DNA from 2 places in the Gryllotalpicola daejeonensis genome. Region 2 is predicted to be linked to the other one. Evidence: predicted binding sites of a transcription regulator. Region 2 holds the regulator's gene; the other holds the start of a gene.

Region 1 (14,733 bases), on a different contig from region 2:
GAGGGTGGCGTGATCAGCGCGGAAGAGCTGCTGGAGCGCGCGTGGGACGAGAACGCCGACCCGTTCACCAACGCCGTGCGCATCACCGTGTCCGCCCTGCGCAAGCGGCTGGGCGAGCCGTGGCTCATCGCGACGGTGCCTGGGGTCGGCTACCGCATCAGCACAGAGGCGGGCGCCCCGGCGGCGCCGAGGCGTCATGCCTAGGCGCCGCGGCGTCAGCGTCCGGCTCAAGCTCACCTTCAGCTACGCCGGATTCCTCATGCTCGCCGGCGCCCTGCTGCTCGCCACGGTCTGGGTGTTCCTGCTGCGATACGTTCCCGACCACGCGATCACGTCGCAGCCCGGGCTCGACGGCCTCGTCCGCTTCTTCCCCGATCGCTCAGATCTGCAGCGCGCATTCGTTCCGCGCGCGGCGGAGGCCATGGCGTTCCTGCTCGTCTTCGGCCTGCTGGGCGGCTGGCTGCTGGCGGGGCGCATGCTCGCGCCGCTCGGACGAATCACCGCGGCCACCCGCCGGGTCGCGAGCGGCTCACTCTCGCACCGCATCGCCATGGAGGGCCGCGACGACGAGTTCCACGAGCTCGCGGACAGCTTCGATGCGATGGTCGATCGCCTCGAGGCGCACGATGCCGAGCAGCAGCGGTTCGCGGCCAATGCCTCACACGAGCTGCGCACGCCGCTGGCGATCACGCAGACGCTGCTCGACGTGGCGCGCAACGATCCGGATGTGGATGTCCGGAGCCTCATCGACCGGCTCCACGAAGTCAACACTCGCGCGATCGAGCTCACCGAAGCGCTGCTCACGCTCAGCCGCGCCGATCAGCGCTCCTTCAGCCGCGAGCGCGTGGACCTGTCGCTGCTTGCTGAGGACGCGGTCGAGGCCCTCGTGCCCCTGGCCGACAAGAGGGGCGTCGCGATCGACAGCGACGGCACTGCCGCCCCCGCATTCGGCTCGCACGCGCTCCTGCTGCAGCTGATGACGAACCTCGTGCACAACGCGATCGTGCACAACATCGCCGAGGGAGGCACAGTTCAGGTCAGCACCGCCGTCGACGGGAACCGCGTCGGGTTCACGGTCGAGAACACGGGGCCCGTGCTCGCCCCTGAGCTCGTCGCCACGTTGACCGAGCCGTTCCGTCGCGGAACCGAGCGCGTCCACAGCGATCACGCGGGTCTCGGGCTCGGCTTGGCGATCGCGAAGAGCATCGTTCACGCGCATGACGGGATGCTGACGCTGACCGCCCGCGCAGAGGGCGGCCTGCGCGCGACGGTGCTGCTGCCGCGCGCACCTTCCGGGACCTGAGGCGTCTCGCCCGCTCAGTTGCCCGGCCGCGGCAGCAGCGTCGATTCGGGCCCGGCGAAGTGACGCAGGTGGCCGGGGTTGTGCGGCCCCATGCGAATGGGCGAGGCGATGAATGCAGCGACGGCAACGGCCACCGCCACGGTGCCCACGAACAGCACCCTTGTCACGAGTGCTGTCGCCCTCCCCGGCAGGCTGCGCCGCAGCAGGGCGATCGCGGCAATCCCGAGCAGGCCACCGACGGTGTTGTCGATCACGTCCGCCGTGTCTGACGCGCCGGTCGCCAAGACGTACTGGCCGATCTCAAGAGCGAGACTCACACCCGCGAAGACACCGGCTGCGCGCCACGACGCCCAGGTGGGGGCGAGAGTCGCGACGTACATGCCGAAGGGGACGAAGATCGCGACGTTCGCGGCGATCTCGCCGACCGGGTTCGCGCCTGCAGTCGCCGTCTGGACGTACGGGACGAGCTTGATGTCGCGCCCCGCGCCGTCCGCCACCCACGGCGACTCGAACTTCCACATCACAAGCCACACGAGCAGCGCGAGATACACGACGAAGAGGATGACGGTGAGCGCAGCGCGGTCGTGCGTGCGAGACGGCAGGCTGTCCGAGAGGCGAGGGGTTGGCATGGTCCCAGTAGAGCCCGCCTCATGTTGTCGTCCCGTATGCCCGTACAGATACGCGGACGATATATGGCCCGGTGCGGCCTCGAAGCGCTGGGCAGATGCGAGAGGCCCGCACCCCGTGACGGGTGCGGGCCTCGTGTCGTTCGAGCAGTCGGACTCGGGCTTCGGGTGCCCTACGCCGCGACGAGCTCGCCCTTGCGCAGCAGGAACGCGGCCGGCTCGCCGAAGCGGTCGGTGCGGATGGTAGCGGCGGCGTCCGCCGCGAGCGCGTGGAAGTCGTCCTCGTCGAGGCGCGACATCGAAACGCGGCGCAGCTCGGCGTCGGCGGCGATGCCGCAGACGGCGAAGACGACGTCAGGAAGCTCGTCGTGTGCGTCGAGGTCGTCGAGGTACGCGATCGGCGCCTCGGCGTGGTCGAGCGGCAGCACGCTCAGCAGCGCCTGAGTCGTTGCTTCAACGCTCTTCTCGCTGAGGTCGATGACGGTGTGGCCTTCGTTGAGGCCGGGCGTACGGACGGGACCGGCCGTCAGCGTGAGCCATTCGCCGGGCTCCATCTCATCGAGAACAGCGAGCAGGGAGCCGGACAGGATCGGGTCGAGGTTTTTGAGCATGAGGGGACACACTTTCGTCGTAACTGACTCCTCCTCAACCCCAGACCAGCGTATAGCGGGCCCCGGCGCGCCGCCGACCACTCGCCTCTCCCCAAAGCGAGGGGGTCCGGCGTCGTCTCGGCTGCGCTTCCCGCGGGTCGTGCAGACCCCTCTGTCGGGCCCCTCTGCGACGATGGTGCGGTGAGCGACCTCAGCCTGCGACGAATGGAGTACTTCGTCGCCGTGGCAGACGAGGAGAACTTCGGCCGTGCGGCGCAACGGCTGCACATCACCCAGCCGGTGCTGAGCCGCCAGATCGCGCAGCTCGAGCGCGAACTCGGCGTGTCGCTCTTCGAGCGCTCCACGCGGGGAACCACACTCACTGAGGCCGGGCGCGGCCTGCTTCCCGACGCGCGCGCGATGCTGCAGGCTGCCGCGGCCATTCAGCGTCGCGCCAGGTATGCGGCGCGCGGCACCCAGCGATTGAGCGTGGGATTCATGCCCGGACTGCTTGCGACGCCGATTCTGCAGGGCCTGCGAGCCGCGTTTCCCGATGTCGAGGTCGACGCCGTGCGTACCGGGTGGGACGACCAGGTCGAGACCGTCCTTGACGGCAGAGTCGACCTCGGGCTGGTGCGGCTTCCCGTCCATGCGCGGGGACTGATTGTGGAGTCGCTGTTCCGGGAACGCCGCCTTGCGGTCCTTCCGGCATCTCATGTGCTGGCGCAGCGCACTGTGGTCACCGTCGACGAACTCGCCGAGCTCGAACTGCTGCAGTCGCCCGACGCCGTTCCGGAGTGGCGACAGGCTCGAGTCCGGCGCGGTCTGCCTGTTGACGCATCCGTCGCCTCTCCGCGAGAAGTCGAGGTGAAGCTCGAGCGGGTCGCGCTGGGGATGGGCGTCGCGGTGCTTCCTGCGTCGACGGCGCGGTTCTACACGCGGCCCGATGTGGTCGCCCGCGAGGTTCAGGGGCTCGCACCGAGCGAGGTCGCCGTCGCCTGGGCTCGTGGGCGGGAATCCCCGATTCTCGCCAAGGCGGTCGAACTCGCTCATGCCCTGCGGGCATCACTGACGACGGAAAGGGTCTTGGACGACGAGAACGTCACGGCCTGAAGCTGAGGCCATGACAGTCAACACCTCATCCCGAATCGTCATCATCGGCGGCACCAGCGGCCTCGGCCTCGCCATCGCGCGACGCGCAGCCGACAGCGGCGCCGCCGTCACCATCGCGTCACGCCGCCCCGATTCGATCGAACGGGCGCTTGCCCAGCTGCCGGCCGGCGTCGTCGGCCGAGCCGTTGACGCGAGCTCGAGCTCGGCGGTCGCCGCCTTCTTCGACGAGGTCGGCGAGTTCGATCACCTGGCCTACACGGCCGCTGAGAACCTCACCGGGCTGCCCCTTGCCGAGTACACGGTCGACCGCGCGCAGGAGTTCTTCGGTCTGCGGCTCTTCCATGCGCTGAATGCGGTCCGGCTCGCCGTGCCTCACCTTTCCACGAAGGGCTCGATCACCCTGATGAGCGGCACCGCTGCCTTCAAGGGTGGGTCGGGGTGGACACTCGGCACCGCTGTTTCCGGTGCGATGGTCTCGGCAGCGCGCAGCCTCGCGGTCGAGCTCGCACCGCTTCGCGTGAACGTGGTGGCACCCGGTGTGGTGCGATCGCCGTTGTGGGCACAGCTCTCAGACGCCGATCGCGAGGGCATGTACGCCGGGCTGGCCGCCTCGCTTCCCCTCGGCCGAGTCGGCGAGCCCGACGACGTTGCCAAGGCCTTCCTCGCGTTGATGGACCAGGACTATGTCACCGGCGCCGTCTCGGTCGTCGACGGCGGGACCCTGGTCGCGTGAGCGACTGAGGCAGGACCCCGACCTCAGACGCCGTGTGCGAGCAGGCTCTCGGCCGTCTCGGCGATGGTGACCTCGATCGGCCGCGGCTTCCAGCCGAGCAGCCGCTCGGCTTTGGCGCCGGTCGCGTAGAAGTTCTTGCCGAGCTGGGGCCGCAGGGCGCGCAGGCCGGGGTTGAAGCGGCTGAGCAGCCGGGCGACGGGAAGCGGCAGCTCGTGCGTCGGGGCCTTGGCCGCGCGGTCGCCGAGCTGCTCGCGCAGGATGCGCGCGACCTCGACGATGCGCATTCCCCGGCCGGTGGCGGCGAGCCAGCGGCCACCGGCCGCGGCCGGGTCGGTCATCGCGCGCACGTGCAGGTCGGCGACGTCGCGCACGTCGACCCAGCTGGTGCCGAACGGCGGGCACGCGGGCAGCTGGCCTTCCAGCATGCCGGTGATGATCCGCAGCGAGGGTGGGTCGTCAGGGCCGAGCACGGGGCCGATGACGGCGGCGGGGTGCACCGCTGCGAGCTCCATCTCGCCGCCCTCCTCGTCAATGAACCTCCACGCCGCCTGCTCAGCCAGCGTCTTGGAGCGCTGATAGGGGGCGAGGTCGGCGACCGCATCCGCCCAGCCCTCATCGCTCTCGAGGTCGGCGCGCACGACGCTGAGACGCGTGTCATCGAACTCGGTGCCGGAGTGGATGGTCTGCCGCAGCCGCGGCTCGCGGGCAAGGCTGCGAACCGTGGTGCGCACGTCGTGGCCGGCGTCGAGCAGGGCGACGATGCACCAGCTGGCGATGAATCCGGTGCCGCCGGTGACGAGTACCTGTGCCATCGTTCGCTCCTCTCTTACAGCGCCATGCCGGGCACGCGACGGCGGATCGCCTCGAGCTCGGCCTCGTCCGACACGCCCTGCCAGTCGTACCGCGGGGTATATGGCGCCTCCAGCGCCCTGAGCTCGTCGTCGCTGAGCACGATGTCGAGCGAGGCGACGGCGTCGTCGATCTGCGCGATCGAGCCTGCGCCCACGAGCGGCGCAGTCACGACGGGCTGGTGCCGCAGCCAGGCGAGCGCGATCTGGGCGCGGCTCACGCCGTGCGCGGCTGCCACGTTCCCGACGGCGTCGATGATCGCGCGGTTGGATGCCTCCTCCGACGGCGCGTAGAGCAGGTCGGCGTACGCCCCATCGGTCTCAGACCGTGCCGTCGACTTCGCGTCATCCCAGGCGCGAGCGAGACGGCCGCGCGCCAGCGGCGACCAGATGATGGTTCCGACGCCCTCGTCGAGGCAGAGCGGGATCATCTCGCGCTCTTCCTCGCGGGCGAGCAGGTTGTAGTGGTCCTGCATCGAGACGAAGCGGGCCCACCCGTGCTGCTTCTGCAGGTTGAGCGCCTTCGCGAACTCCCATGCGTGCATCGACGACGCGCCGAGGTAGCGCACCTTGCCCGCCTTGACGAGGTCGCTGAGCGCCTCGAGCGTCTCCTCCCACGGGGTCGAGTGGTCGTTGCGGTGGATCTGGTACAGGTCGACGTAGTCGGTGCCGAGCCGCGCCAGCGAGTGGTCGACCTCTTGCATGATCGCCTTGCGCGACAGGCCGCGGCCGTTCGGCCCGAGGCGCATCGGGTGGCGCAGCTTGGTCGCGATGACCACCTCGTCGCGGTTCGCGAAGTCCTTCAGCGACCTGCCCAGAATCTCTTCGCTGGAGCCGAGCGAGTACAGGTTCGCGGTGTCGAAGAAGTTGATGCCCGCGTCGAGCGCGTGCTTGATGAGCGGCCGCGCCTCGTCTTCGGGCTTCGACCAGACGGGGTGGCCGCGGTCAGGCTCGCCGTAGGTCATCGCGCCAATTGCGATGGGCGAGACGTCGAGCCCCGTCGTGCCGAGCTTCACATATTGCATGGCGGATGCCTCCAGCTAGACTTAACTTGCGGAGGATGCTCCGCATCTCGAACCAAGTTAGCGGAGGATCCTCCGCATGTCAACAGAGGGCATCATCGACTCATGAGCGACGAGACCCCGGCGAGCTACGGCAGGCAGCGCACGGCGGCCGCGAAGAACCGCACGGCGATCATCGACGCGGCCCACGAGCTGTTCGCGAAGAATCCGCTCGTCCCGCTCAGCGACGTTGCCAAGCGCGCCGGCGTGGGCATCGGCACGCTCTATCGGCACTTCCCGACGCGCGACGACCTGATCCTCGCCGCCTATCGGCACGACATCGAGCGCATGACTGCCTCCGCCGACGAGGTGCTGCAGCGGCAGGCATCCGCCAAGGCCGCGTTCATCGAGTGGTTCGAGACGCTCGCCGGCTACATCCGCGTCAAGCACGGCCTCGGCGACGCCCTGCATTCCGCCGCCGCGCAGCAGGTCGTCGCCGAGTCGTGGGGGCCCACCGCCGCGGCGGTGGCGAAGCTGCTCGACGCATGCGTTGCAGAAGGCACCGTCGCCCCAGGCCACGACCCGGTCGACGTCATCATGCTGATGAGCTTCCTGTGGCGCGTCGCCCCGACGGACGAGGGCGTCGCCCAGGGCCGCCGCATCATCTCGACCGTCTTCAACGGGCTGAGCTCGCCGGCGTGAAACCGCCTGAGGGCGGCAGCTGAGACCGGGTCGGGCAGGGCACCAGCCGTGCGCTCGGGGAACTCGGGAAGAGGGGACGCTTCTACCCCAGTACGGGGGAAAGGGGAGCCCTCCCCATCGCTTTCGGGAGCGCTTCGCCCGAAAGTAGACGAGCGTGCAGTCGCACCTGCCGCATGTCGCACAGCATCTGGGGGGAACCGTGTCCGACGAGACATCCGATCACACAACGCAGCCGAGCGAGCCTGCCGCGCAGACGAGGCCGAACCCGATCGTCGTGCCGCCGCAGCCAGAGTTCGAGGCGCCGACGCCCATGCAGGCGGCCACGCAGCAGCCGCAGTTCGCGGCGCCGCAGCAGCCCTACGCGCCGTCGGCGCCGGAACCGGAACCTGCACCTGCACCTGCGACGACCCCGGCCGTTGCCGAGCTGCGCGCTCGCGGCGCCGCCCTGCTCGGCGGTGCACCGCGCTTCATCACCGGTCGCTATGTCGTCGGGGCGGTCAGCCACCTCGGCGTCGCGGTCGTCACGACGCTCATCGTCACCTTCATCACGATCCTGCTGCTGATCATCGACCTCGCCCGCCTCTCACTCGGCGCGGCCGACGGAAGCGATGACACGGCGGGGGCGGCCGGCTCGAGCGACTCGCCGATCGGGCCGTTCACCGCGTTCCGTCTGCTGTTCGGCTGGATCATCTCGCTCACCTTCGGCGGCAATGTGCACGGGCGCGGCAGCCTCGCGTTCGGCGACACCTCTCTCGAACTCGGCCTCACGCTGCACGGCGCACCGGTGCTGCTGACGGCGGCGATCGCGGTGCTGACCGTCTGGGCAGGCATCCGTATCGAAAGGCTCACGCCCACCCCCTCATGGCTGTGGCGCGTCATCGCAGGCGCCGCGACGGGGCTCGTCGCCTCCGGCATCCTCTCGACCCTCGCCGCGACGCTCGGGCACGGCGGCATCGACCGCTCGAGCGAGCTCGACGCCACGCTCAAGTTCGGTGCAGGCGGCCCCGGCGTGTTCTTCACCGGATGGCTCGTGCTCGGCCTCGCCGCGATCATCGGGCGCCAGGTCGGCGCGTGGGGCGGCTGGCACGCGATCGTGACGCGTGCGCCTGCCGTCGTGCGCGACCTCACGATCTGGGGCAGCGCGCTCGCGGTCGTCTTCGGCATCGCGGGCCTCGTGCTCGCCGTGATCTTCGGCGCGACGGAGCACCAGTTCCTCAACGTGCTGCTCACCTTCCCGCTCTGGGTCGGGCAACTGATCGTCTGGCTGGTCACGATCGGCCACTTCGGCTCCCTCACCGCCTCGGCCGGCGGCCTCGAGAGCGCACTCGACAGCATCAGCGGCACGGGCGCGGGCAGCATCACACCGGCCGCCTCCGCCCAGCACCTCAACGTGTTCAGCGCGACCGGCGACGGCGGCGGGCTGATCTGGATCGTCTTCGCCCTCGCCGTGCTCACCGTGCTGTGGGCGGGTCTGCGCATCGGCGTCGCACGCGCGCAGCGCCCCACCGGCTACGTGCAGCGCGGGCTGCTCGTCGTGCTGGCCGCGGTCATCGCACTTGTCATCCCGGTGCTGCTCACCGACGTCCGCATCGGCGTGGCGGGCGGCTCCGGCGTGCTCGGAACCGCCGTTCACGGCTCTGTTGTGAACGCCGGCTGGGCCTTCCTGGTGTTCGCGGTCGCCGCCGTGCTCATCGATGTCGTCGCGACCTATCTGACGCCGCTTGTCGCCGCGGCGCTGCCGGGCGTGATCTCGGCCGTCGGCTTCGGGGTGCTGCGCAATGCGGACGGCACGGCCGTGCCGATGACGCCCGCCGCCAAGAAGGCCAGCATCTGGGCCGGAGTCGGGGTCGGGGGTCTCGCTGTTCTGGCCGTGCTTTTCTTCGGCGCCGTCTCGGTGCTCAACAGCACTGTCTTCACGCCGCAGAAGCCGGTGGCGGCCTACCTCGACCTGATCGCGAAGGGCGACGTGAAGGATGCCGCGGCCGCGCAGTCCGACGGTGACGCGGCCCGCGTCAAGGCTACGCAGGTCGGCACCGACGATGTGACCGCGACGGCGAAGCCGACGAAGACGATCAGTCACGTGAAGGTGCTCTCGACCAAGCGAGAGTCGGACTACGCCGAGGTGAAGGTCTCGTACCAGCTCGAGGGGAAGACCTACACCGACACCGTCGAGGCCGGCAAGAAGGGCGGCGGGCTGTTCGACCACTGGGTCATCAGCGAGCCGCTGACGAGTCAGGTCGAGATCGACAGCGGCACTGACGACTCTGCCGAGGCGACGCTGGGCGGGGCATCCGTCAACGTCAAATACGGCGAGGCGCGGTTCACCGTCTTCCCCGGCGTCTATTCGGTCGCCGGCAAGGGCAGCACGCTGCTGACCTCGAAGCCCGTCGAGGTCGAGGCGGGGAAGGACGGCGGCAAGGCGACGCTCAACTGGTCGTACACGCAGGCTGCGACCGAGCAGCTGCAGACCGCGGTGAATCAGTGGATCACCGAGAACTGCATGAGCAGCGACTCGTTCGACTGCTACCTCGAGTCGGAGGCGGAAGAGGGCGATTTCTACTCCGAGTACGACGACGTCTGGAAGAACGCCGCCTTCCCCGTCGTCACCCTCGACGCCGACGGCACGTTCACCACGGCGACGCCCGGCTCTGCGACGGTGACCTGGCACGACCTCGACTTCACGTCAGACGCCGAGACGACCAAGAGCGCGAAAGAGCAGTACTTCGTCGACGGCGAGTTCACCGTCTCGGGCGACACGATCAAGCTGAAGGCGGCCGAGGCGTCGACGAACGAGTCGGAGCTGTACTACCAGGCGCAGAAGCAGAGCTCGGGCAGCTGATTCAGGCCCACTTGGTGTCGGAGGTGGGCCGTAGCGTCTGTGGATGAGAGCGGGGATATCTCGGGGCCCGTGCATGGGTTGTGGAATCTTTGTTCGATTTCATTGTGGCCTCTTCGTTGATTGTGGCGTATTCTTGTTCGCATGACCACGATCGGCGCGAACGCCCGCACGGCCCTGGCGGGCCTGGCGGGGCTGCTGCCGGTCGACCCCTGCGCGCTGTCCGACCAGCAGGTCGTCGACTTCCTCGGCCGGGTCAGTGAGGTCAAGCGCCAAGTCGAGGCGCTCGAGCTGGCGGGGGTGGCGGAGCTGAACCGGCGCTCGGACCCCGAGCCCGGCGGCGACTCGCTGGCCAAGCGGCTCGGGCACAAGACCACCGCCCACGCGGTGGAGGCGATGACCGGGGCTTCGGGCAGATCCGCCAGGCGGCTGGTCGCCGACCTCGACGACCTCGCGAAGCTGCCCGCTGTGGAGGCGGCGGTGCTCGGCGGGCGCATCGGGCGCAAAAGCGCCCAGGCCATCGCCGGCGAGCTGAAGAAGGCCGCCGACGGGGCGAGCCCCGTCGAGGTCGCAGCCGTCGAGGCCGAGCTGGTCGAGCTCGCCGTCACTGCGTCGGCCGACCGGGTGCGCGAAGAAGCGCAGAGGCGTGCCGCCGCGCTCACCCCCGAGATCGTCGAGCAGCGGGCGGCGGCCGCGCACGAGAAGCGGTTCTTCTGGATCGGCAAAGAAGAAGACGGTCTCGCCCGCGTCTCCGGCGCCCTGCCCGTCGAATACGCCGCCACCCTGCGCACCGTCCTCGACGGCTACGCCAGCCCGAAACGCAAGGTCACGTTCGAAGCGTCCGCGCAGGGCCCGGTCGATCCGCGCACCATCGGCCAGAGATACGCCGACGGGCTGCGCGACGTCTTCGCCGCCCACGCCCGCCTGGCCGACACCCTCGAGGTCGGCGGCGACCACCCCACCGTGTGGGTCACCACCACCGAGAAGGAACTCGCCGCCGGCGAAGGCCTCGCCTTCCTCGCCGGCGCCGCCGAACCCACCAGCGTGCGCATCGCCCGCAAGATGGTCTGCAGCGGCGGTCTTCAGGAAGTCGTCCTGACCGAGACCGGCGCATTCCTGCGCCTCGGGCGCACCAAACGCGGCTTCAACCGCAGACAGCGGCGCGCCATGGTCGCCCGCGACGGCGGCCAGTGCATCATCCCCGGCTGCACCGTCCCCGCCTACCGCTGCGAAGCTCACCACGTGCTCAGCTGGCTCGACGGCGGCCCCACCGACATCGACAACGGGGTACTCCTGTGCCCCTTCCACCACGACCAGGTCGAACACGGCACCTGGCAGATCCGCATGACCGGCGGCAGACCACAGGTCCGACACAGCTACGGCAGCAACACCACCCAATGGCAGACCATCGGACCCAACCGAGGTGCCGCCTCCACCCCCGAGACCCCGTAATCTGCGCCACAACCCGCGACGCCCCCACAGCCACTGCCACTGCCACTGCCACTGCCGCTGAAACCCTGAACCCGACCGCGGGGCAGAACTCTGCCCACCGCCGGACGTCGTTGCTTCAGCCTGGCGCCGCCAGCCCCATGCCGCCAGCCTCGATGCTCGAGCCCCCGGGCTGACGCCGCGGGTCTGACATCAGAGGTGGGCTACTCGTCGAAGTCGGTCGAGACGGTGACGTGCTCCCAGGCGTCGATCTCGGCGAGCTGGGCGGCGAGCTCGTCGTGCGTGCGGCGCAGCGCGTCGGGCCCGAGCAGCAGGCGCAGCGGCGGCTCGGGCGCGCCCACCACGTCGATGACCGCCTGCGCGAGCTTCGCCGGGTCACCGGGCTCTGTGCCGACAAGCGCAGGGTTCTTGCGGCGCGTGCCCGCCGTCGAGGCGTAATCCGGCAGCGCTTCGGCCGACTGCCCGAGTGAGCGCCCGGCGAAGTCGGTGCGGAACTGCCCCGGCTCGACCACGATGACCTTGATGCCGAGCGGTGCGAGCTCCTGACGCAGTGACCCCGACAGCCCCTCGACCGCGAACTTCGACGCCGAGTAATAGCCGGAGCCGACGGGCGAGGTGCGCCCCGCGATCGACGAGAAGTTCACGATGACGCCAGAACGCCGCGACCGCATGCCGGGAAGAACCTGCTTCGTGACATCCACCAGCCCGAAGAAGTTGGTCTCGAAAAGCTCGCGCACCGCGGCATCCTCGCCCTCTTCGACGGCCGCGCGATACCCGTGACCCGCGTTGTTGACGAGCACGTCGATCGACCCGAAGCGCTGCTCCGCCTGCGTGACGGCGGCAACCACCTGCTCGTGATCGGTCACGTCGAGGGGCAGAGCGAGAGCGGCCTGGGGATGCTTCGCCGCGAGCTCGGCGACCGAGTCGGCGTTCCGCGCGGTCACCACCGCGTTGTCGCCGCGAGCGAGAACGGCCTCGGCGAGCGCGCGCCCGAAGCCCGTTGAGCAGCCGGTGATGAACCACGTCGTCATGACTCGATCTTCGCGGAAATGCGCCAGGGACGCGGCGGCAGGATTCGAACCTGCGTCAGACGGAGTATGAAACCGTTTCCTTCGACCACTTGGATACGCCGCGATGCCCCACACCGTAGGCAGCCGAGTGGCGCCGGGGCCAGCGGTGTTGCGCCCCCTTACGCCGCGTTACAGTCATGACATCGCGATGAACGCCCCCGCCCCCGCTGCCCGCACGTTGGCCTTCCTGCTGGTCGCGATCGCGGGCGCGCTCTGGGGCACGGGCGGCCTCGCCGCGAGCTTCGCGGCCGAGCACAGCGCCCTGTCGTGGCCGGCGCTCTCCGCGATCCGGCTCGTCGCCGGCGGCCTGCTGATGGTCGCCCTCACCGCCGCGACGGGCGAGCTGCGACGCATCCCCCGCACCCCCGAAGCCCTGCGCCACATCGCGCTGACCGCGGTGCTCTCCGCGATCTATCAGGGCGCGTACTTCCAATCGCTCGCGCTCGTCGGCGTCGCCGTCGCGACCGTGATCGCACTCGGCTCGGCGCCCGTCGCCGTCGCGCTGGCGGGCGCGATCAGAGATCGCCGCATGCCGTCGTGGGCCGTCATCGTCGCGCTCGTCGCCGCCGTCATCGGGCTGATTCTGGTGTCGGATGCCCCGGCTGCGGCGATCTCGCCGGGCAAGACCGCCCTCGGCGTGCTGCTCGCGCTCGTGGCGGGGCTGTCGTTCGCGGGCACGACGGTGGTGAACCGCCGCGCGGTTCCGGGGCTCGCCCCTGCGGCGCTGATCGCGACCTCGTTCACCTTGGCCGGGCTGTTGGTCGCGATCGCGGGCCTGTTCACCGGGTTCGACGTCGCCTCGACCGATGCCGCGGGCTGGGGCTGGATCGCCTTCCTGGCCGTGGTGCCGACCGTGCTCGCCTACCTCGCGTTCTTCGGCGGGCTGCACCGCGGGGTGCCGTCGACCAGCGCGGCGATCCTGTCTCTCATCGAGCCGGTGACGGCGACCGTTCTTGCGGTCAGCGTGCTGCGCGAGCCGCTGACGCTTGCGGCATCCGCCGGCATCGTTTTGCTTCTGCTCGCCGTCGTCCTCGTGCGCCCGCCGCGCAATCCGGGCATCTGACAGTCACATAGGGCAACACAGTCACACAGGGCAACACTGTTTGGCACAGACCGTGTGGAGCAAACAGGCTGAGAATGGCAGGCAGGGCGCGCCGAGCATGACGTGCCGCGCGAATCGCGCAGAAGGAGGGCCACGTGGCGGGAACGGAACGTCTCCACCGACTTGAGAACGACGACCAGACGAGTGCCCTCGGGGGCCTCTCTGCCGACGAGTTCAAGCTCGCCTTCCGGCACCACCCTGCCGGGGTTGCGCTGATCACCGCCGACGCGGGTGACGGGCCGGTCGCCATGACGGCGACCTCGGTGTTCTCGGTGAGCGCCGAACCTCCCCTGCTCGTGTTCTCGATCTCCGACCAGTCGTCGGCCTCCGCGACGATCACCAAGGCAGACACCCTGATCGTCCACCTCCTCTCGGCCGACCAGCTCGACCTCGCCAAGCTCGGTGCAACGAGCGGCATCGACCGCTTCGCCGACACCTCGCAGTGGGACCGTCTGATCACCGGCGAGCCGTACTTCCCCGCCGTGCGCACCTGGATCCGCGGCCGGGTCATCGACCGCATGCGCGCCGGCTCGTCGACGGTCGTCGCCGTGCACGCGCTGCAGGCGCGCCTGCCCGAGACCGATGCTGCAGAGGCCGCCGCGCCGCTCGTCTACTACAGCCGCACCTGGCACGGCCTCGGCGCGCACTCGGAGATCGGCCGGCAGTGAGCCTGCGCCGGCTCGGCTTTCTCACCATCGGGCTGTTCGACCCCGAGCGCCCGCGCAACGGCCACGAGTCGACGCTGCAGCTGATCTCGCTGGGCGAAGAGCTCGGCTTCGATTCCGCGTGGGTGCGGCAGCGTCACCTGCAATTCGGCATCTCGTCGCCCGCAACCGTGCTCGCCGCCGCGACGCAGCGCACCTCGCGCATCGAGCTCGGCACCGCGGTGATTCCGCTCGGCGCCGAGAACCCGCTGCGGCTCGCCGAGGACCTCGCGACGGTCGACGTGCTGTCGGGCGGGCGACTCAACCCCGGCTTCTCGACCGGCGCCCCGATCCACTTCGACGACTACAAAGAGGCGCTCTACCCCGGCACCTGGCGCGATGAGGACCTGAGCTATGCGCGGGCGCTGCGTCTGCGTGGGTTCCTCCGCGGCGACAAGGTCAGCGCCTTCTCGGGCCGCGAGGGCATCGAGGAATTCAGCGAGCGCGTCGAGCCGCACGCCGCCGGTCTCAGCGACCGGCTGTGGTACGGCGCCGGCAGCATGCGCTCAGCGCGCTGGGCCGGGGCGAACGGGTTCAACCTGCTCACCTCATCGGTCGTGTTCCCTGACGATGGGTCGACCGACTTCGCGGCAGTGCAGCGCGCGCAGATCGACGCGTATCGCGAGGAGCGCGGCGACGGCGCCCGCGTTTCGCAG
Region 2 (14,733 bases):
CGGGTGCAGGCTCGCGTGCGAGCCCTGTCGCACCTCGACCTCGACGCCCACGGAGGCCGCCAGCGTGCGCACCGCCGCCAGCGCGTCGGCGAGGCCAGCCGGCACGGCCGCGCGGCCCGGCTGCTTGGGCGTCGCGTTGCCGAGGAAAAGGCCAGACGCGAAGCGCGGCTGGGGCGGGATGCTGTCGTTGAGCGCTGCCAAGGTGGCGTCGTCCGGCCGCGCGTTCCCGATCGGCAGGCCGTCGATGCCGTAGCGCACGCCCGCTTCGGGGCGGAACACGAGACCGAGCTCGTAGATCGCCAGGTCGGTGAGCCCGCGGGACAGGTTGCGCTGAGCGATGTCGATCAGACCAGGCAGCAGCGACGTGCGCAGGAACGGAACCCGGGCGTCAAGCGCATTGGCGAGCTTGACCGCCGGGACCGGGCCGCCGGCCGCTGAGCCGAAGGCGTTGTTCTGCGCTGCCGTGACGAACGGCATCGCGAGTACCTCGGTGAGGCCGCTGCCCGCGAGCGCCCACGCCGCCTGGCGGCGCAGCTGCTGCTCGCGCGTGAGGCCGCGGCCGGGCGGTGCGACCGGGATGACGCTCGGAATCCGGTCGTACCCGCCGACACGCGCCACCTCTTCCGCGAGCGTGGCCGCGTCGATCAGGTCGGGGCGCCAGCTCGGGGGAGTCACCGAGAAGCCGGCATCCGTCTTGGCGACGTCGGCGCCGATCGCGGTCAGCGTGCGCTCGATCTCGGCGTCGTCGTAGTCGACGCCGATCAGGCGGCTGACCGCACCGTCGGCGAGCTCGATCGGCTGCGGCGCGCGCTCGTTGTGGATGCGCGCCCCCAGCGGAACCGCATGCCCGCCGGCGAGCTGCTCGAGCAACTGCACCACGCGGGCGGCGGCTGCCTCGGCCACAGCCGGGTCGACGCCGCGCTCGAAGCGCCGCGACGCCTCGGAGGGCAGCTTGTGACGGCGGGCCGTGCGCGCGATCGACACGGGGTCGAAGTTCGCGGCCTCGACCAGCACGCGCGTCGTCGTGTCGGACATCTCGGTCTGCGCGCCACCCATGACGCCGGCGAGCCCGATCGCGCCCGAGTCGTCGGTGATCAGCAGATCCTCCGGGTCGAGCGTGCGCTCGACTCCGTCGAGGGTCGTGAGCTTCTCGCCCGGCTGAGCGCGGCGCACGGTGATGCCGCCGCGCAGCTTGTCGAGGTCATAGCCGTGAATCGGCTGACCGATCTCGAGCATCACGTAGTTCGTGATGTCGACGGGCAGCGAGATCGAGCGGACGCCTGCGAGCCGCAGTCGCGCCGCCAGCCACGGCGGCGTCGGCCGGGTCGCGTCGATGCCCTCGACCGCGCGCGCCACGAAGACCGAGGCGCCGACGTTGCCGCGCACCGGTGCGTCGTCGGAGATCGCCAGCGGGAAGCCGTCGGCTGGGGCATCCGTATCGACCTGCTCAGCCGGGTCGCGGAAGACCGCGCCGGTCGCGTGGGAATACTCGCGTGCGATTCCGCGAATCGAGAACGCGTAGCCGCGATCAGGGGTGACGTTGACCTCGACGGCGGCGTCGTCGAGACCGAGCAGCGTGATCGCGTCGGTGCCGACCTCGGGGTCGAGACCCAGGGTCGAGAGCACGAGGATGCCGGCGTGCTCGTCGTTGAGGCCGAGCTCACGGCCGGAGGCGATCATGCCGTCGCTCGTGTGACCGTAGGTCTTGCGCGCCGCGATCGGGAACGGACCGGGCAGCACCGCGCCGGGAAGCGTGACCGCGACCTTGTCGCCTGCCGCGAAGTTGTGGGCGCCGCAGACGATGCCGCGCACTCCCCCGTTCGCCTCGCCGACGTCGACCTGGCACCACCGGATGGTCTTGCCGTTGCTCTGCGGCTCTTCCACGAACTCGAGCACCTGGCCGACGACGATCGGCCCGCTCACCTCGAAGCGGTGGATCTCCTCCTCCTCAAGGCCGACCTTGACGAGCGCTGCGTGCACGTCTTCAGGGGTCGAGCCGGGGAGCAGCTCGACGTATTCGGCGAGCCAGCTGAGTGGGACGCGCATCAGACCACCATTCCGAAAGCGTGCGAGAAGCGGATGTCGCCCTCGAGGAAGTCGCGCATGTCGCTCAGGTCGTTGCGGAACTGCAGCGTGCGCTCGAGGCCCATGCCGAAGGCGAAGCCGGTGTACACCTCGGGGTCGACGCCGGCGGCGCGCAGCACATTGGCGTTGATCATGCCGCAACCGCCCCACTCGATCCACCGCGCGCCGCCCTTGGCGGACGGGTGCCAGACGTCGAGCTCGGCCGAGGGCTCGGTGAACGGGAAGTAGTTCGGCCGCAGGCGGATCTTCGCCTCTTCGCCGAACATGACGCGGGCGAAGTGCTCGAGCGTGCCGCGCAGGTGCGCCATGGTGAGGCCCTTGTCGACGGCGAGGCCCTCGATCTGGCTGAAGACCGGCAGGTGGGTCGCGTCGATCTCGTCGGTGCGGAAGACGCGACCGGGGGCGACGATGTAGACGGGCAGCTCGCGGTCGAGCAGCGAGCGGACCTGCACCGGGCTCGTGTGCGTGCGCATCACGAGGTGGCCTTCGGCCGGCTCGACGAAGAACGTGTCCTGCATGGCGCGGGCGGGGTGGTCCTCATCGAAGTTGAGCGCGTCGAAGTTGAACCACTCGTTCTCGAGTTCGGGGCCTTCCGCGATCTCCCAGCCCATGCCGATGAAGATGTCACTCACCTTCTCTTGGATGAGCGAGAGCGGATGCCTCGAGCCGACGCGGCCCGGCACCGCAAGAGCCGTGACATCGACAGCCTCTGCCGCGAGCTGGGCGCGCTCTTCTGCCGCCGAGATCTCGGCCTCCTTGGCGGCGAAGGCCTGATTGACCTGACCACGGGCGCCGCCGACCAGCTTGCCGAGCACGGCTTTCTGCTCGTTGGGCACGCTGCGCAGCTGGCCGTTCAGGCGAGCGAGCGGCGAATGCTCGCCGAGGTGCTGCGCGCGCACGTCCTTCAGGGCTGCGGAGTCGTCGGCTGCAGCGATGGCCGCGAGGGCGGCGTCGACGGCGGCGCGGACGGACTCCTCGTTGAGCTCGGGAGTGTCTGACACGATCATCAATCCTATCGGGGCCGCTCTGGGCGCCCCGACGACCGCGAGCGAGGTCAGCTGCGCTGCGCGAACGCCGATTCGTAGAGGCAGACGGACGCCGCGGTGGCGAGGTTCATCGACTCCGCGTGCCCGTACACGGGGACGGTGATGACGCGATCGACGAGCTCGAGGTCGTCGTCTTCGAGGCCGCGCGCCTCGTTGCCGAATACCCAGGCGGTCGGTGCGGCGAGCAGGTTCTCGTGCCGGGCGAGCAGAAGGTCCTCGCCCTTCACATCGGCGGCGAGCACCTGCAGGCCGGCGGAGTGGGCGCGGCTGACGACGTCTGCGAGCCCGGCCCCGACCGCGACCGGCAGATGGAAGAGGGACCCCGTGGTCGACCGCACGACCTTCGGGTTGTAGAGGTCGACCGAGCGGCCCGTGAAGATCACGGCATCCGCCCCCGCCGAGTCCGCGGCACGCACGATCGTGCCCGCATTGCCCGGGTCGCGCACCTCTTCGAGCACCGCGATCAGCTTCGGCTCTGCCGAGAAGATGTCTTTCACCGAGGTCGGGAACTGGCGCACGACGCCGACGAAGCCCTGCGGCGTGACCGTGTCGGCCATCGCGTTCAGGACTTCTTCGGTGACGAACTCGACGTCGATGCCGGCATCGGATGCTGCCCGCGCGATGTCGCCGTAGCGCTCGAGCGCCGTCGGCGTCGCATAGAGCTCGATGACCAGCTCTGGGCGGTAGGCGAGAACCTCACTCGCGGCCTGCGGGCCTTCGAGCAGAAATGCGCCCGTCTCGGCCCTGGCGGTCTTCTTCGCGAGCTTGGCGACGGCGCGAACGCGCGGAGAGCGGGGATTGTCGAGCACAGCCGCAAGTGTACGGAAACCGCCCGTCGCATTCCGGATGCGGCGCGGGGGAACAGCAGAAGGCCCGGTCACCGTGCGGTGACCGGGCCTTCCTGAGCGAGATGCTTACGCAGCCTTGGGGGCCGAGGTGTCGGCCGGGAGCGCCTTCTTCGCGGCCTCGACGAGGCCCGCGAAGGTGGCGGGCTCGTTGACGGCGAGGTCAGCGAGGATGCGACGGTCGACCTCGATGCCGGCCAGGTTCAGGCCCTGGATGAGACGGTTGTAGGTCAGGCCGTTCTGGCGCGACGCGGCGTTGATGCGCTGGATCCACAGGCGACGGAACTCGCCCTTGCGAGCGTGACGGTCGCGGTAGGCGTAGACGAGCGAGTGGGTGACCTGCTCCTTCGCCTTGCGGTAAAGGCGCGAGCGCTGGCCGCGGTAGCCCTCGGCGCGCTCCAGGATGGTCCGACGCTTCTTGTGTGCGTTTACTGCGCGCTTGACACGTGCCATTTCTGTACTTCCTTAAACGTTCGGGGCCGGGCTCAGCTGGCGAGCAGGCGCTTGATGATCTTGGCGTCGCTCTTCGGGAGGACCTGGTCCTCGTTGAGGCGACGGGTGCGGCGGCTCGACTTGAGCTCGAGGTTGTGGCGCATGCCGGCCTGCTGCTTCATGACCTTGCCGCTGCCGGTGACCTTGAAGCGCTTCTTGGCGCCCGAGTGGGACTTCTGCTTGGGCATCTTGTTATTCCTTCTCGTTCGTCGCCTGGGGCTGAGGGGCCTCAGCGGGCGAGTCGTTCGTGTCCTGCGCGCGTGCGTCGGCTTTCGCCTCTGCCCTGCGCGCGTTGGCCTCGGCCTTCGCCTCCGCCTTGTTCTTCAGCGGGCCGATGACCATGACCATGTTTCGACCGTCGATGGTCGGGTTCGATTCCACAGAACCGAATTCCGCGACATCCTCGGCAAATCTCTGGAGCAGGCGGACGCCCTGCTCGGGGCGGGACTGCTCACGACCACGGAAGAGGATCATCGCCTTCACCTTGTCCCCCGCCTGGAGGAAGCCGATGGCGCGCTTCATCTTCGTCTCGTAGTCGTGCTTGTCGATCTTGAGGCGGAACCGAACCTCTTTGAGGATCGTGTTCGCCTGGTTGCGCCTGGCCTCTTTGGCCTTCTGCGCAGCCTCGTACTTGAACTTGCCGTAGTCCATGATCTTCACCACGGGCGGCTTGGAGTTCGGGGCGACCTCAACGAGGTCGAGGTCCGCTTCCTGCGCCAGGCGCAGGGCGACCTCGATCTTCACGACACCGATCTGCTCGCCACTGGGGCCGACGAGTCGCACTTCGGGGACGCGGATGCGGTCATTGGTACGGGGATCGCTGATGCGTAGCTCCTCTGTTAGAGAACTTCCGGCTGCCTTGCGCAACGAGAGGAGAACGACTTTCACCGCGACGCCCGCGCACCTGCGCGTGCAATCACTCGGCACACCCCCAAGAGCTTGCGCCCTGTGCCGGCGAGCCGGCCTACCGGAGAACCGGCGGAGGGTATCGACCCGGTAACCTGTTGAGGCGGTCAACGCGGGTGGGAAAGAGATTCCACTTTCGTTCCGGCGCACTGAGACACCGGAGCCAGTGATCGAGTCTACCAGACGGCGCTGCCCCGACGAAGCACGCATGAAAGCAGGAAGATGAGCGACCTCGAGGATGCCACGCGAGACATCGCCGAAGTGCCGGCAGCCGAACTGATCACCACGGTGTCCGTTCACTTGATGAGCGCAGCCGCGGTCAAGCTCGGTCTCGCCGAGAACGGCGAGAAGGACCTCGATCTCGACGAGGCGCGGAAGCTGATCGACGCGCTGGCCGGTCTCGTGACGGCATCCGCCCCGCATATCGGCGACCAGCACGCCCGACCGCTGCGGGACGGGCTGCGCACGCTGCAGCTCGCCTTCCGCGAGGCGTCGACCTTCCCGGACGAGCCGGGCAAGGGACCCGGCGAGAAGTGGACCGGCCCGGTCAACTGACCCCTTATCTGAGGATCGCCGCCGATCCCCCGGCGATACCTAGGTCCTTCGGCGCTCGCGTCCGGGTTCCTGCCAGACGACCCGGTTAGCGTCATCGACGTGGGTAGGCGACAGGCTCTCGGGTGGCTCGGTGCGGCCGTCTGCTCTGTCGCCCTCGTCATCGCCGGCGGCCTCGTTCTGAGCAGCGTCGCCGTGCACCGCTACCTTCAGGCATCCGCCTCGCAGCTGCAGAGTGGCGACGCGCGCGACACCGGCGCCACGCCGCTTGCCGCCGAGGTCGCCAGCCTGCAGCACACCGTCTCGGCGCTCGAGTCGATGCCCGGGGTCGCTGCGGCAAGCAGCACCGTCACCACCGGCTCGCACGCGAAGACCGTCAGCTACGACGTAGCCGTGACAATGGATGCCGACGCCACAGCCGCGGAGAGCACCGACGTCGTCTACGCCATGACTCAGCAGCTGCGCAACGGGCGAGTGAACCTCGAGCTCACCCTGCCGGCGAACGCGCGGCACGCGGCATCCGTCATCGAATACCGAAATGCGTTCGACACGCCGGTCGCGCGCTCCACGGTCGAGTCGGTCTCCCGCGCGGTCGAGGTCGCTGCTTCCGTCCCCGGCGTCACGTCGGTCCACGTGACCGTGCCCTACACCTGGAACCTCGCCTCAGGCGACCTCGATGTCGAGATGGCCGGCGATGATTCGAGCGGCAGTGCCGCGCTGCGTCATGCACTCGCGCGCACCGCGCTGGCCGACGTCGACTGGTCGGGCACGGGTGCGCCGGCGTCACCGAGCTCGTCCGGGCGCACGAAGGCGCCGAGCGTGCCGCCCGCGCCCGCCCCGACGACGTCGCCGGATGTCGATGATTCGCCGACCTCCCCCGCGGTGAGCGATTTGCCGACGCCCGACTCGCCTGTTCCGACCGCCTCGGCGACGCCGACCGCCCCGCCTTCGTCGGGCGGCAGGCACGGCTCGCACTAAGGCTCAGTCGCGCTCGCGCCGTCAGGCCCGAACCAGCTGAAGGGCGAGCGAATCGACGCTCGTCGCGATCGCCGGCGAGGCCGCCCAGCGAGACGACAGCCGCGAGGTCAGCGCCTGCAGCGCCGCCTGATCGAGCCCGTCACGCAGCCGCAGCCGGATCGCCAGCTCCGCCGCCCGCATCCGGTGCTGCGGGTCGCCGGGGATGAGCTCGAGGCCCAGAACGTCGGGCTCATCGGCTCGGGAGCGCTCGAACGCCGCGCGCACGGCCGGGTCGCGCTCCGGCGACCGCCACGGTTCGCCTTGGGCGAGGGCGAAGACGGCGGGCCGACGCAGCACGAACTCGGTCGGGCTCGCCGGGTCGATGACGATCAACTCCGTCTGCTCGCTCACCGCGGCGAGAGCGACGCGGGGACCGGCCGCGGGGACGGGCCGTGCCTGGGGATCCCAGGCCGCGAGCGTCTGCACCGAGGTGAAGGCAGGCAGGACCTTGCGGCCGTCGGGCCCTGCGACCGTGACGATCGAGAGCTCCTGCGTCTTGTCGACCAGGTGACCGTCGGCCGCGACGCCGACCTCGCCCGCGTGGGCGAGCAGCGGGATGAGCACGCGTGCGGAGCGGAATGCCTCGACGACGTCTTCCGGGCGGGCTGTGCCGGCGGCGAATCCGTTCAGCGCATGGAGAAGCGCGGGATCTGCAGAGCCGTCATCGGCCGCCGCCGGATTCGGCGTGAAGCTGCGGCCGGCCCACGGCTGGCCCGCGGAATCCGTCGGCGCCGGATCGTTGCGGCCACCGTGGTGGCCATGGTGGCCGTCGCCGACGCCGTTGTGCGACTCAGGCGCCGGCGACACCGAGCGCCTCGGTCAGCGTGAAGCGGCCCGAATAGAGGGCCTTGCCGACGATCGCCCCCTCGATGCCGTTCGGCACCAGTGCGCGCAGCGCCGCGATGTCGTCGAGACTCGAGATGCCGCCCGAGGCCACGACCGGCTTGTCGGTCTTCGCCGCGAGCTCGGTGAGCAGCTCGACGTTGGGGCCGCGCAGCGTGCCGTCTTTGGTGACGTCGGTGACGACGTAGCGGCGGCAGCCGGCATCCTCGAGGCGCGAGAGCACCTCCCACACATCGCCGCCCTCGCGGGTCCAGCCGCGTGCGGCGAGGGTCGTGCCGCGCACGTCGAGGCCGACAGCGATCGCCTCGCCGAACTTCCCGATGACGGCGTCGGCCCAGTCGGGGTTCTCGAGGGCGGCCGTTCCGAGGTTCACGCGCGTCGCGCCGAGTTCGAGGGCATGCTCGAGCGACGCGTCGTCGCGGATGCCGCCCGAGAGCTCGATCTTCACGCCCTGCACCTCGCGCAGCACGTCGCGCATGACCGACCGGTTCTCACCTCGGCCGAATGCCGCGTCGAGGTCGACCAGGTGGATCCATTCCGCGCCCTGTTGCGCCCAGTCGAGCGCCGCGTCGATGGGGCTGCCGTAGCTGGTCTCGCTGCCGGCCTCGCCCTGGGTCAGGCGCACGGCCTGACCGCCCGCGACGTCGACTGCGGGCAGAAGGACGAGCTTGGGCGAGGTGGTGGCGTCAGTCATTCGGGTCTCTCTTGTGATGCGTGTGGATCGTTGGGGGCGCGAGCCGGCCGCCGGTGCGCTGATTACTTGCGCAGCGAGTTCACCCAGTTGGTGAGCAGACGGATGCCTGCCTGCCCGGACTTCTCGGGGTGGAACTGCGTGGCGCTGAGCGGCCCGTTCTCGACGGCGGCGATGAACCGCGCGCCGTGCTCGGCCCAGGTGACGCGCGGGGCCGGGAAGGGCGGCTGCGTCTCGAGCCGCCAGTCCTGGGCGGCGTAGGAGTGCACGAAGTAGAACCGCTCCCCCTCGAGCCCATCGAAGAGCACCGAGCCCTCTGGTGCCTCTACCTCGTTCCAGCCGATGTGCGGAAGGACCGGCGCATCGAGTTCGGTGACGTCGCCGGGCCACTCCCCCAGTCCGTCGGTCTCGACGCCGCGCTCGTCGCCATGCTCGAACATGACCTGCATGCCGACGCAGATGCCGAGTACGGGGCGGCCACCCGCCAGCCTGCGCTCGATCAGCTCGTCGCCGCGCACCGACTTGAGCTGGTCGACGACGGCGCGGAAGGCACCGACGCCGGGGACCAGCAGCCCGTCGGCATCCATCACGGCCTGGCGGTCGCGCGTGATCGTGACCGCTGCACCCGCCGCCTCGAGCGCTTTGGCCGCCGAGTGGACGTTGCCGCTGCCGTAGTCGAGGATCACGACCGTGGGGCGCGATGGCGCGTCGGTCACAGGGCGCCCTTGGTGGATGGGATGCCGCTGACCGCGGCGTCGAAGGCCTTCGCCTGGCGGAAAGCGCGGGCGAATGCCTTGAACTCGGCTTCAGCGATGTGGTGCGGGTCACGCCCGTCGAGCACGCGCACGTGCACCGTGAGAGCCGCGTTGAAAGCGATCGCCTCGAAGACGTGCCTGACCATCGAGCCCGTGAAGTGGCCGCCGATGAGGTGCAGCTCGAACCCGGCGGGCTCGCCGGAGTGGACGAGGTAGGGCCGGCCGGAGATGTCGACGACCGCCTGCACGAGCGCATCATCGAGCGGCACGAGCGCGTCGCCGAACCGGCTGATGCCGCTCTTGTCGCCGAGCGCCTGGCGGATCGCCTGACCGAGGACGATGCCGGTGTCTTCGGCGGTGTGGTGGACGTCGATGTGGGTGTCGCCGGTCGCGCGAACGGTGAGGTCGGTGAGCGAGTGCTTGGCGAAGGCCGTGAGCAGGTGGTCGTAGAACGGCACAGCGCTCTGGATGTCGCTGCGCCCGGTGCCATCGAGGTCGAGGCTCAGCTCGATGCGCGACTCACTGGTCTCTCGCGTGATGGAGGCGGTGCGGGGGCCTGCGGTCATGCGCTCAGCCTACTGGGGCGCGCTCGGATGTTTCCGCGAGCGGGCTGCCGTGACGCTCGACGTAGCGAGCCATCGCGTCGAGGAACTCGCTCGTCTCAGACTCGGTTCCCGCGGAGACGCGGAGGCTGTTCGGGATGCCCATCTCACGGATGATGATGCCCTCCGCCAGCAGCTCGTCGAACACCTCGCGCGGGTTGGCGACGCGATCGAAGAGGACGAAGTTGGACCACGTGCGGTAGGGGTGGAACCCGAGCGCCGTCAACTCGGTGACGATGCGGTCGCGCTGCACCTTGATCTCGTCGACCATCGCGAGCATCTCGCGCGCGTGGGCGAGCGCCCCAAGCGCCGCCGCCTGCGTCAGCGCGGACAGGTGGTACGGCAGCCGGACGAGGCGGAGCGCGTCGGCGATGGCGGGGTCTGCCGCGAGGTACCCGAGTCGGACGCCCGCGAAGGCGAACGCCTTGCTCATCGTTCGCGAGACGACGAGGCGCTCACGACCAGGCAGCAGCGTGAGCGCACTCGGCTCACCGGCCGGGAAGAACTCGGCATATGCCTCGTCGACGATCACGATGCCGGGCGCCACCTCGTAGACCGCCTCGACGACGTCGAGAGACAGAGGCGTGCCCGTGGGGTTGTTCGGCGAGCACAGGATCACCACGTCAGGCTGAGTGCGGCGCACCCAGTCGGCGGCTCGCTCAGCCGACAGCTCATAATCGGCGTCTCGGTCGCCCGCGACCCACTCGGTGCCGGTGCCGGAGGCAAGCAGCGGATACATCGAGTATGTCGGCGCGAAGCCGAGCACAGTGCGGCCCGGGCCACCGAACACCTGGAGCAGCTGCTGCAGGATCTCGTTCGAACCATTCGCCGCCCAGAGGTTGTCGCGCGTCAGGCCGTGGCCCAGATAGCCGGCCAGCGCGTCGCGCAGCTCGACGAACTCGCGGTCGGGGTAGCGATTCGCGCCGCTCACAGCCTTCGCGAGCCGCTCGAGCACGTCGGCCTGCACGTCGTCGGGGATGGGGTGAGTGTTCTCGTTGACGTTCAGCTCGACCCTGACATGCTTCTGCGGCGCGCCATACGGCTCACGGCCGCGCAGGTCGTCACGGATCGGGAGGTCTGAGAGAGACGTCACGCCTCTATCGTAGGCGGCGCCTTGACAGGCCTCCGCTTGAGCTACCTCGCGTACTGCGCGGGGATCGCGAGCGATTCGCCGGGCGTCACGACGGTGCTCTGCAGCCCGTTCATGTCAACGATTGCGTCGATCACTTCACGCGGGTCGGCGTGAGGGGCGACACGCTCGGCGATCTGCCACAGCGACTCACCTTGCGCGACAGTGACGTGCTCGACGCTGCCGTGTGCGGTCGCCGCCGACGGCGCCTGCGCGGACGCGGCCCCGGTGCTGACGCCGAACCAGAGCGCGGCGGCCAGCAGAGGCGCCGACGCCAGCGCGACCAGCGCGAGCCTGCCGCGCCGGGTCACACGGAGTCGCGAGCGAACCGCCGGGCCGGGATGCGCCGGCGTGCCGACGGGCCGTCGCACGTTGAACGCTGCCCTCGCGGACGTGTGAACAGTGAAGCTGCTCATCTCAACCCTCAACCTTCGTCACCTGGTTCGGAACGCCTGTTCGATATTTCGGACGCTTACGAACCTATCTTCGATCTAAACTTGATGCAAGCCCCGCATGATTCACGAACTTATCCACCGGTTTCGGCGACTCGCTCGAACAAATCCCCTACACAGAGGGGGTTTGTCGCTAGTGTGTGGCTCACTGGTGGAAATGCAACCAGCGACCACTGACATTGGGGATTTGACGTGACCACAGATGCCGTCAGCGCCGACACCGGCGCTGCACCGAAGCGCCGTACCCGCCGCCGCAAGAACCTCAGCGACAAGCAGCTCGCGATCCTCGACGTGATCAAGAAGTCGCTCGCCGCGCGCGGCTACCCGCCGAGCATGCGCGAGATCGGCGACGCGGTCGGTCTCGCCTCACTGTCGAGCGTGACGCACCAGCTCAACCAGCTCGAGCTCTCCGGCTACCTGCGCCGCGACCCGAATCGGCCACGCGCGCTCGAGATCCTCATCGACCCTCCGTCACCGGCCGAGCAGACCGACGACTTCGAGACCAAGGCGCCCGTCGGCGACGCGATGCTCGTTCCCCTCGTCGGGCGCATCGCCGCAGGCATCCCCATCACCGCCGACCAGCAGGTGGAAGAGGTGTTCCCCCTCCCCCGCCGCCTCGTCGGCAACGGCGACCTGTTCATGCTCAAGGTCGCCGGCGAATCGATGATCGACGCCGCGATCTGCGACGGCGACTGGGTGGTCGTGCGCCAGCAGCAGGACGCCGTGAACGGCGAGATCGTGGCCGCGATGCTCGAGGGCGAGGCCACGGTGAAGGTGTTCCGTCAGCGTGACGGCCACACCTGGCTGCTGCCGCGCAACTCGGCCTTCGAGCCGATCGTGGGCGACGAGGCGGTCATCCTCGGCAAGGTCGTCGCCGTTCTGCGCGCGGTCTGACGCTCAAGCACGTCGGGGGGCCTACGAGGCGGGCTCCCCGACGATGGCCTGCGCCTCGCTCGTGAACTCGGGCGCGATCAACTGCGCATAGCGCGCGTCGTCGATGAGGCCGACGCGCGCAAGCACGGCGAGGGGTACCTCGTGCATGTTCCGCGTGTACAGATGGATGCCTGGCGCCCCGCCTTCGATGAGGCGCTCGGTGAGCTTCGCGGCGAAGTCGATGCCGATCTCGCGCCGACCGGCCTCGGTCGGCTCGACCTCGAGCGCCACGGCGAAGTCGGCCGGTGCTTGCTCGCCCGAGAGCTCGAGATTGCGCGCCAGTCCCGCCGGTGTCGTCACGGGCGTGATCGCGGGCAGGATCGGCAGCTCGACACCGGCGGCGCGCGCGGCGTCGACCATGCGGAAGTAGTCCTCGGCGTGGAAGATCATCTGGCAGATCGCGAGGTTGGCGCCGGCAGCTTGCTTGGCGAGCAGCGTGTCGATGTCCTGCTGCCAGGAGCGGGAGGACGGGTGTCCGTTCGGGAACGCGGCGACGGCGATGGCCGCGCGCTCGCGCCCGTCGCGGTCGACCGTGATTCCCGGCGTGCCCGGAACCGCGACCTCGCGCCACGGCCTGCGCTCGTTCTGGACTGCATGGATCAGCTGGACGAGTTCGGCTGCTGTGCGGATGTCGCCGGGGAAGGCATCCTCAGGTGCGCCGACGGGCAGATCACCGCGGACGGCGAGGAAGCTGTGCACGCCGGCATCCATGAAGGTCCGCACGGTTTCGTGCGCGTGCTGCACCGTCGACCCGACGCAGGTGAGGTGCGCCATGGTCCGCACTCCGGGGTGGTTCTCGATCACGTGCTTCAGCACGTCCAGCGATGCGTCTTGCGACGAACCGCCCGCGCCGTAGGTCACCGAGACGAATTCGGGCCCCGCGGCGACGAGGCGCGCGATGCGGTCGGGCAGCTGCTTCGCGATGTGCTCGGAGCGGGCGGGATGCAGCTCGAACGAGAACGGCACCTTCCTCATGCGCGCGGAGCCGCCTCGAGGCGATACGGCTCGAACGGCGCGACGCGGCTCGGGTCGATGAGCGCCGAGATGCGCGTGCCCTGCTCGGTGTAGCTCTGCGAGGTCACGCGGCCGTGATCGTGGAGCGCCGCGATGATCTCGCCGTGCTCGTAGGGGACGAGCAGCTCGATCGGGACCGAGTGGTCGGGAATCAGGTACGCGATGCGGGCGAGCACCTCGTCGATACCCTCGCCGGTGCGGGCGCTCGCGAAGACGGCGCCGGGCACGAGTCCACGCAGCACGAGGCGGGTGTCGTCATCGATCAGATCGGATTTGTTGAACACCACGAGCTCGGGGATGTCTCGCGCACCCACCTCGCCGATGACGTCGCGCACCGTCTGCAGCTGGCTCGCCGGGTCGGGGTGAGAGGCGTCGACGACGTGCACGATCACGTCGGAGTCCTGAACCTCCTCGAGCGTCGAGCGGAAGGCCTCGACGAGCTGGTGGGGAAGGTTGCGCACGAATCCGACGGTGTCGGCCAGCGTGTACGGTCGGCCGTCGAGTGTCTGCGAGCGGCGCACCGTCGAGTCCAGCGTCGCGAAGAGGGCGTTCTCGACGAGCACTCCCGCACGCGTGATGCGGTTGAGCAGACTCGACTTGCCCGCGTTGGTGTAGCCCGCGATGGCGACCGATGGCACCTCGTTGCGGCGGCGATTCGCGCGCTTGGCGTCACGGGCCGGCTTCATGTCCTTGATCTGACGGCGCAGCTTCGCCATGCGCGAGTGGATGCGGCGGCGATCGAGCTCGATCTTGGTCTCACCGGGGCCGCGGCTCCCCATGCCGTTTCCGGCGCCGCCGACCTGGCCACCGGCCTGACGGCTCATGGACTCGCCCCACCCGCGCAGACGGGGCAGCAGGTACTCGAGCTGCGCGAGCTCGACCTGCGCCTTGCCCTCGCGGCTCTTGGCGTGCTGGCTGAAGATGTCGAGGATCACGGCGGTGCGGTCGATGACCTTCACCTTGACGACGTCTTCGAGCGCACGACGCTGGCTCGGCGCGAGCTCGGTGTCGGCGATCACCGTGTCAGCGCCGAGGTGCGCGACGATCGCGGCGAGCTCTTCCGCCTTGCCGCGGCCGAGGTAGGTGCTGGGGTCGGGGTGCGGACGGCGCTGCAGCAGGCCGTCGAGCACAACCGCCCCGGCCGTCTCTGCCAGCGCCGCGAGCTCGCGCAGCGAGTTCTCTGCATCTTCGAGCGAGCCGCCCGAGTAGACGCCGATCAGAACGACGTTCTCGAGGCGCAGTTGCCGATATTCGACCTCGGTGACGTCTTCGAGCTCGGTCGAGAGTCCGCCCACGCGGCGCAGCGCCGCGCGCTCATCGCGGTCGAACTGCTCGCCGTCGGCGTCGCCGAAGGGTGAGGCATCCGTCGTC

The links. Region 2 encodes LexA, which represses DNA repair genes until DNA is damaged. Its sites were predicted from a motif close to TCGAACANNTGTTCGA; they were not measured.
Region 1: a site for LexA is predicted at 9,837-9,852, ahead of ABD736_RS09980 (HNH endonuclease signature motif containing protein). Genes of this name have one in related genera too.

What each region holds. Positions count from the first base shown of each region.
Region 1 covers NZ_BAABBV010000001.1:2,040,434-2,055,166, forward strand. The annotation lists gene ABD736_RS09930 (response regulator transcription factor) at 1-204, shown strand, start outside; gene ABD736_RS09935 (sensor histidine kinase) at 197-1,303, shown strand; gene ABD736_RS09940 (VanZ family protein) at 1,318-1,932, opposite strand; gene ABD736_RS09945 (RbsD/FucU domain-containing protein) at 2,103-2,540, opposite strand; gene ABD736_RS09950 (LysR family transcriptional regulator) at 2,721-3,632, shown strand; gene ABD736_RS09955 (SDR family oxidoreductase) at 3,643-4,365, shown strand; gene ABD736_RS09960 (NAD-dependent epimerase/dehydratase family protein) at 4,389-5,177, opposite strand; gene ABD736_RS09965 (aldo/keto reductase) at 5,192-6,238, opposite strand; gene ABD736_RS09970 (TetR/AcrR family transcriptional regulator) at 6,341-6,916, shown strand; gene ABD736_RS09975 (hypothetical protein) at 7,116-9,755, shown strand; gene ABD736_RS09980 (HNH endonuclease signature motif containing protein) at 9,897-11,204, shown strand; gene ABD736_RS09985 (oxidoreductase) at 11,405-12,232, opposite strand; tRNA gene ABD736_RS09990 (tRNA-Met) at 12,262-12,335, opposite strand; gene ABD736_RS09995 (DMT family transporter) at 12,420-13,334, shown strand; gene ABD736_RS10000 (flavin reductase family protein) at 13,469-14,041, shown strand; gene ABD736_RS10005 (LLM class flavin-dependent oxidoreductase) at 14,038-14,733, shown strand, end outside.
Region 2 covers NZ_BAABBV010000002.1:11,212-25,944, forward strand. The annotation lists gene pheT (phenylalanine--tRNA ligase subunit beta) at 1-2,046, opposite strand, end outside; gene pheS (phenylalanine--tRNA ligase subunit alpha) at 2,046-3,092, opposite strand; gene ABD736_RS12930 (TrmH family RNA methyltransferase) at 3,140-3,940, opposite strand; gene rplT (50S ribosomal protein L20) at 4,046-4,429, opposite strand; gene rpmI (50S ribosomal protein L35) at 4,462-4,656, opposite strand; gene infC (translation initiation factor IF-3) at 4,661-5,251, opposite strand; gene ABD736_RS12950 (DUF1844 domain-containing protein) at 5,597-5,929, shown strand; gene ABD736_RS12955 (hypothetical protein) at 6,029-6,904, shown strand; gene ABD736_RS12960 (SseB family protein) at 6,926-7,750, opposite strand; gene priA (bifunctional 1-(5-phosphoribosyl)-5-((5-phosphoribosylamino)methylideneamino)imidazole-4-carboxamide isomerase/phosphoribosylanthranilate isomerase PriA) at 7,734-8,480, opposite strand; gene hisH (imidazole glycerol phosphate synthase subunit HisH) at 8,543-9,193, opposite strand; gene hisB (imidazoleglycerol-phosphate dehydratase HisB) at 9,190-9,798, opposite strand; gene ABD736_RS12980 (histidinol-phosphate transaminase) at 9,803-10,927, opposite strand; gene ABD736_RS12985 (LysM peptidoglycan-binding domain-containing protein) at 10,969-11,379, opposite strand; gene lexA (transcriptional repressor LexA) at 11,608-12,309, shown strand; gene ABD736_RS12995 (methylenetetrahydrofolate reductase) at 12,331-13,323, opposite strand; gene hflX (GTPase HflX) at 13,320-14,733, opposite strand, start outside.